Cupriavidus metallidurans CH34: one gene and its partner. The protein of the gene in region 1 interacts with the protein of each later gene in a pairwise test. Links are inferred from orthologs where the notes say so. Each region holds a gene or a part of one and is shown in the gene's direction. Other genes may lie near its edges. The genes, in order: grxD and RMET_RS09350.

The links.
Region 2: the proteins of grxD (region 1) and RMET_RS09350 interact in binary tests that used the Escherichia coli proteins (3 or more experiments, as listed by UniProt). The link is inferred for Cupriavidus metallidurans CH34 from one-to-one orthologs.

The regions. Positions count from the first base shown.
Region 1 is NC_007973.1:3,477,341-3,480,338, forward strand. Bases 267-2,940 are described here. They hold grxD (Grx4 family monothiol glutaredoxin), read left to right. Parts: upstream 267-1,284; coding sequence 1,285-1,596; downstream 1,597-2,940. Other genes in these bases: prmC (peptide chain release factor N(5)-glutamine methyltransferase), read left to right, coding at 303-1,166; RMET_RS16070 (UbiX family flavin prenyltransferase), read left to right, coding at 1,628-2,242; RMET_RS16075 (hypothetical protein), read right to left, coding at 2,309-2,500; amaB (L-piperidine-6-carboxylate dehydrogenase), read right to left, coding at 2,672-2,940. Also shown: RMET_RS16055 (hypothetical protein), read left to right, coding at 1-146; more of amaB, read right to left, coding at 2,941-2,998. UniProt on the Escherichia coli protein: Monothiol glutaredoxin involved in the biogenesis of iron-sulfur clusters.
Region 2 is NC_007973.1:2,023,222-2,026,405, forward strand. The notes cover bases 44-2,903. They hold RMET_RS09350 (BolA family protein), read left to right. Parts: upstream 44-1,246; coding sequence 1,247-1,561; downstream 1,562-2,903. Other genes in these bases: RMET_RS09335 (protein adenylyltransferase SelO), read left to right, coding at 44-104; msrB (peptide-methionine (R)-S-oxide reductase MsrB), read left to right, coding at 153-560; RMET_RS09345 (septation protein A), read left to right, coding at 656-1,195; RMET_RS09355 (peptidylprolyl isomerase), read left to right, coding at 1,566-2,360. Outside these bases: more of RMET_RS09335, read left to right, coding at 1-43; purL (phosphoribosylformylglycinamidine synthase), read right to left, coding at 3,026-3,184. UniProt on the Escherichia coli protein: Transcriptional regulator that plays an important role in general stress response. Has many effects on cell morphology, cell growth and cell division. Acts by regulating the transcription of many genes, including dacA (PBP-5), dacC (PBP-6), ampC and mreB.

The DNA.
Region 1 (2,998 bases):
CCGCCAGCGATGCCGCCGCCGATGTATCGGCTGCCGCCGAGAAGGCCAAGGCCGATGCCGGCAGCGCCATGTCCGCCGCCAAGGATGCAGCCAAGGACGCCGTCAACTCCACCGCCGACAAGGCCAAGGACGCCGTCAACAAGTAAATCCCCTACGTGATTCAGCGCGCGGTGGGGCCGGAATCGGCTTACACTAGGCGCTAATCACAAAATGCCGCGCAAAACCCCGTCGGGATGTTCCGACGGGGTTTTTTGCAAACTGGCGTACCGGTTCCCCAGATGGTCGAAGTCAGTAGTAAGCCGATGTCCCCGAGTCCTCAGGGCGCGCTGCCGCCCGCCCCCACGCTGCGCGAGGCGCTGACCCTCGCAGCCATCGCCGGCCTACCGGTGCTGGAGGCCCGCATGTTGCTCTCGCATGTGACGGGATTCACGCGCACGCAGCTGATCACGCGTGACAACGACCATCTGGACGCGCCAAAACGTGATGCATTTGCCACGTTGCTGGCCCGCCGGCTGACCGGGGAACCCATGGCCTATCTGATTGGAGAGCGTGAGTTCTTCGGCCGTACCTTCCGCGTCACCCCCGATGTGCTGATCCCTCGTCCAGATACCGAAGTGGCCGCCGAGGCATCGCTGGCGCGCATTGCCGACGTCAAGGCGCCACGCGTGCTGGACATGGGCACGGGCTCGGGCATCCTGGCCGTGACGATCGCCCGCGAGCGGCCCGACGCCGAAGTCTGGGCCACCGATATCTCCCGTGGCGCGCTGATGGTGGCCGAAGACAACGCCCGCGCGCTTCAGGCCGAGAACATCCGATTCCTGGTTTCCGACTGGTATGAGGACTTGCCGGTCGGATTGTGCTTCAACCTTATCGTCAGCAATCCGCCGTACATCGCGGAGGGTGACCCCCATCTGGTGGAAGGCGACCTGCGGTTCGAGCCGATCGACGCGCTGACCGATCATGAAGACGGTCTGAGCGACCTGGCCACCATCGTGGCGGGCGCCACCGCGCGGTTGCTGCCGGGCGGCTGGCTGCTGATGGAACACGGTTACGACCAGGGCGCCGCCATGCGCGCGCAGCTGGCCGAGGCGGGCTTTGTCGAGGTCTTCACCACGCGCGATCTGGCCGGGCTCGAGCGCTGCAGCGGTGGCCGCCTGCGCGGTTGATTTCCAGCCCGAATACCCCTACCTGAAGGCAGGGCCCGAATCCGGTAAAATCCGGACCGCTCCCCCCATTTCAGCGGTGCCAGCCTGGCGCCGCGCGCAACCAGAACGCATATCAATCATGAGTGACGTACAGCAGAAGATCGACCAGATCGTGAAGGGCAGCCCCGTGGTCCTGTTCATGAAGGGCACCGCGCAATTTCCGATGTGCGGTTTCTCGGGCCGGGCCATCCAGATCCTGAAGGCATGTGGCGTAGACGCCCCGACCACGGTCAACGTGCTCGAAGACGAAGGGATCCGCCAGGGCATCAAGGAATACGCCAACTGGCCGACGATTCCGCAGCTCTATGTGAACGGCGAGTTCATCGGCGGTTCGGACATCATGATGGAGATGTACCAGAACGGCGAACTGCAATCGCTGCTGAAGGCTTGATGGCCTGACGGCCTTCGCGCTCCAGCACATCATGCCTGTGACCAACGGCCGCGCGCCGCAACGGCTGATCATCGCCATCACGGGCGCGACGGGCGCCATCTACGGCGTCCGGCTCCTGCAAGCGCTCCAGGGGGTGGCCGATGTGGAAACGCATCTGCTGATGTCGCCCGCCGGCGTGATGAACCTGCAGCACGAACTCGACATGGGCCGCGCCGAAGTGGAAGCGCTGGCCGATGTGGTTCACAACGTGCGCGACATCGGCGCGACGATCGCCAGCGGTTCCTTCCGCGCCAACGCGATGATCGTGGCGCCCTGCTCGATGCGCACCCTCGCGGCAATCGCCCACGGCCTTTCCGACAACCTCATCACGCGCGCGGCGGACGTCACGCTCAAGGAGCGGCGCAAGCTGGTGCTGATGGTGCGGGAAACACCGCTAAATCTGGCGCATCTGCGCAATATGACCGCGGTGACGGAAATGGGTGGGATCGTGTTCCCGCCGGTGCCCGGGTTCTACCAGAAGCCACAGACAATCGACGAACTGGTCGACCACACGGTCGGACGAGTACTCGACCTGGTCGATCTGCGCGAGATCGGCGAAAAGCTCGCGCCCGGCTGGGGTGGGCTGAACAACAGCGCGGAAGATTGAAGCGCTGACGCCAGCCACGTACACCCCTCTCCCGATGGTGGACGAGGGATGTGCCCGCCATTCGCCTTACCAGTGGTAATAGCGACGGCCGTAGTAGCCGTAGTAACCGCCATACGGCCGCACCACCACGGCAGGCGGACCCACATAGACCGGCGCGGGGGCCACAGCGATCGGCGCCGGTGCCACGGCTGGTCCGTACGGCGTGGGGTACACCGCGCAACCGCCAAGCATGGCTGCGCCAGCCACTGCCAAACCCATCAATATTTTTTTCATTTCCGCGTCCTTGTAGTGATGCTGCTACCTGCAAGAACGTTATACGGGTGGGTCTGGTAATACAGCGTCAAGCTGCTGTAACCCTTGTTACGATTCGCAACGTATTCGCGCATGTATATACGTGCGCTTTACTCACACATCCGCACATATATCCGATCAAACGTCGAAGCGGATACCCTGTGCCAGCGGCAACGCATCGCCATAGTTGATGGTGTTCGTGGCACGCCGCATGTAGCCCTTCCACGCATCCGAGCCTGATTCCCGACCACCGCCGGTCGCCTTTTCGCCGCCAAAGGCGCCGCCGATTTCCGCGCCACTGGTGCCGATATTGACGTTGGCGATGCCGCAATCGCTGCCCGCCGATGACAGAAACCGCTCGGCTTCCCGCAACGACTCGGTGAAGATGCACGACGACAGCCCGTGCGACGCTGCGTTATTGAGCGCGATGGCCTCATCCAGCGAGGTGTATGGCATCAGATAGAG
Region 2 (3,184 bases), 1.5 Mb from region 1 along the record:
TGGCCGTTTTGTCGAAGCCATTCGACGAACAGCCCGAAGCCGAGTCATATGCAAAGCTGCCGCCCGATTGGGCCTCCGGCCTTGAAGTCAGCTGTTCGTCGTAATCCAGACCAAACGCCCCCAAGAATGCCGCACTACCAGGAAGCACGATCATGACCACGACCAAGACCGACGCCGAATGGCGCTCCCAGTTGTCCGACATCGAGTACCGCGTCACGCGCGAGGCCGCCACCGAGCGCCCGTTCACCGGCCAGTACTGGGACCACTGGAACCAGGGCATCTACCATTGTGTGGGCTGCGGCACGCCGCTGTTCGAGTCGGCCACCAAATTCGACGCCGGCTGCGGCTGGCCGAGCTATTTCCGCCCGATCAACGGCGAAGTGATCGCCGAACACACCGACCATAGCCATGGCATGACACGGGTGGAAGTCCGCTGCAAGGAATGCGGCAGCCATCTGGGCCACGTCTTCGAGGACGGCCCCGCTCCCACCGGACTTCGGTATTGCATCAACTCGGCTGCGCTAAAATTCGATGATCGCGATCCGGAAGATCGTGGGTGACGACACCCGCACTCCGGTCGCATGACCGATCTGCCAGGCGGCGGATCGCCCGCGGGCCAGCCTGATCGCCGATCCGCCAACCTTATCGCATCCGCATGAAATTTCTTTTCGACCTGTTCCCGGTCATCCTTTTTTTCGTCGCCTTCAAGCTGTTCGGCATCTATCCCGCGACGGCCGTGGCGATCGGCGCGACGGTGGTCCAGATTGCCTGGGTTCATTTCCGTCACGGCAAGGCCGAGCCCATGCAATGGGTCAGCCTGGCGATCATCGCCGTATTCGGTGGCGCCACGATCCTGCTGCACAACGAGACCTTCATCAAGTGGAAACCGACGGTGCTCTACTGGCTGTTCGCGGTCACCCTGATCGGCTCGGTCATCGGATGGCGCAAGAACCTTATCCGCGCCATGATGGAAAAGCAGGTGACGCTGCCCGAACCGATGTGGGGCCGCCTCAACGTCGCATGGGCGGGCTTTTTCGCCGTGATGGGCGTGCTCAACCTGTATGTGGCGTACCAGTTTTCGACCGACACCTGGGTCAACTTCAAGCTGTTCGGCAGCATGGGCCTGATGCTGGTGTTCATTGTGGCGCAGAGTATCTGGCTGTCGCGCCATATCCAGGAAACCCCGTCCGAGTAAGCCACCGCGCCGCGGACTCATCGATTCAGAACAGAACAGAAGGAAATCCGGATGGCAGCTGACCCCGCCACCATCGAAGCGCTGCTCCAGGCAGCGCTTGATCCCACCCGCCTGGCCGTGCGCGACGACAGCGCCGCCCATGCCGGCCATGCAGGCGCTGCCTCTGGCGGCGGGCACTACGACGTGCTCATCGTCAGCGAGCGGTTCGGGGGTCACTCTCGCGTAGCCCGGCACCGTATGGTGTATGATGCGCTGCGCGAACTGTTCCCCTCGCAAATCCACGCGTTGGCTGTCAACGCGTACACCGACCAAGAATATCAATCACGCGAAGCAACCCGCGACGCTACTCGCAACTCTCAGACCTGACCCCATGAAGACCTCCGTCCTCTCGTTCAGCCTGGCGGCTGTGCTTGCTGCTGGCAGCCTGCCCGCATTCGCCCAGAACGCTGCCGTTGTGAATGGCAAGCCGATTTCGTCGGCCAAGGTGGACAAGCTGATCGCCAGCACTGGCCAGCCGGAAACTCCCGAACTGCGCGACCGTGCGCGCAACATGCTGATCGACCGCGAACTGCTGCTCCAGGAAGCCAACAAGCGCGGCATCACCCAGCGTGACGACGTGCAGGAGCAACTGGAACAGGCCCGCCTGAACGTGCTGGCCGGCGCGGTATTCGAGGACTACGTGCGCACCCACGGCGCCAGCGATGAAGAGCTGCGCAAGCAATACGAGAAGATCAAGGCGCAGTTCGGCAACGGCAAGGAATACCACGTCCGTCACATCCTCGTGGAGAAGGAAGCCGACGCCAAAGCACTGATCGCCAAGATCAAGGCCGGCGCCAAGTTCGAAGATGTGGCCAAGGCCCAGTCGAAGGACACCGGCTCCGCCGCGAACGGTGGCGACCTGGATTGGGCCAACAGCAGCAGCTACGTGCCCGAGTTCTCGGCCGCGATGACCAACCTGAAGAAGGGCCAGATGACCGATACGCCGGTCAAGACCCAGTTTGGCTGGCACATCATCGAACTGGTGGACACGCGCGACGCCAAGATCCCGTCGTTCGAAGAAGTGAAGCCGCAGCTTCAGCAGATGATGATGGGCGATCAGGGCTGGCAGCGCGAGCAGTTCCAGGCGATGATGAAGTCCCTCAAGGACAAGGCGAAGATTCAGTAATCTGTTGCCAATCCGATAAAAAGCCGGCGCTAATGCGCCGGCTTTTTCATTTAGAGCACTCTGGGCAGCCTTGCACGGCACGTGTTTGATCTTGATACGGGTGGCGGGTTTCCACTTGGCAACGGTCCCGGTAAGATCAGAACCCATGCGTTCCGGCGCAGGCTTCATGACTTCCATGGATATCAAGCAATGGGCGTGACCAGCGGCTATTGGCAAATGTGGCACATCTTCTCCAGCGGCATGGTCTATTGCGCGTTGGGAATGCCCAATATCGAATGTACCGGCGGTCGATGGCGTAGCCTGCTCCCTCACCTCCCCGTGCGTGACCGCTATGCGCAAGCGAAACTGCTACAGGCCACGGTCGCCTTCATGGAAATCCGCGGAGAAGTCAAAATTCCCCCTGGGTCCGATCGCTTGCGCCTCCTCTATTCCCGGTACCTGCCCTGGAGCGCCCGCCTGCAGACGCAGGAGTCCGCGCCTACGCCATCCGCCTCACCGCCATCCCCTGCGGACCAGCCCAGTACGGCTGTAGCTTGAACTCGCATCTCACCGTCTGACCGTCTGGCTGTTTGGCTGTCTGGCTGTCTGACCGTAATGCAGACGGCGGCTCCAAAAGAAAAAGGCGCCCGATAATCGGGCGCCTTTGGCATGGGCTGGATAAGAACTTAGCCCACCCACTTCCGTGCGTTACGGAACATGCGCATCCACGGGCTGCCACCATCGGCGATCTGCTTCCACGCGTCCGGCGCCCAGCTCATCGTCGCGGTACGGAACACCCGCTCCGGGTGCGGCATCAGCACGGTAAAGCGGCCATCGACCGTCGT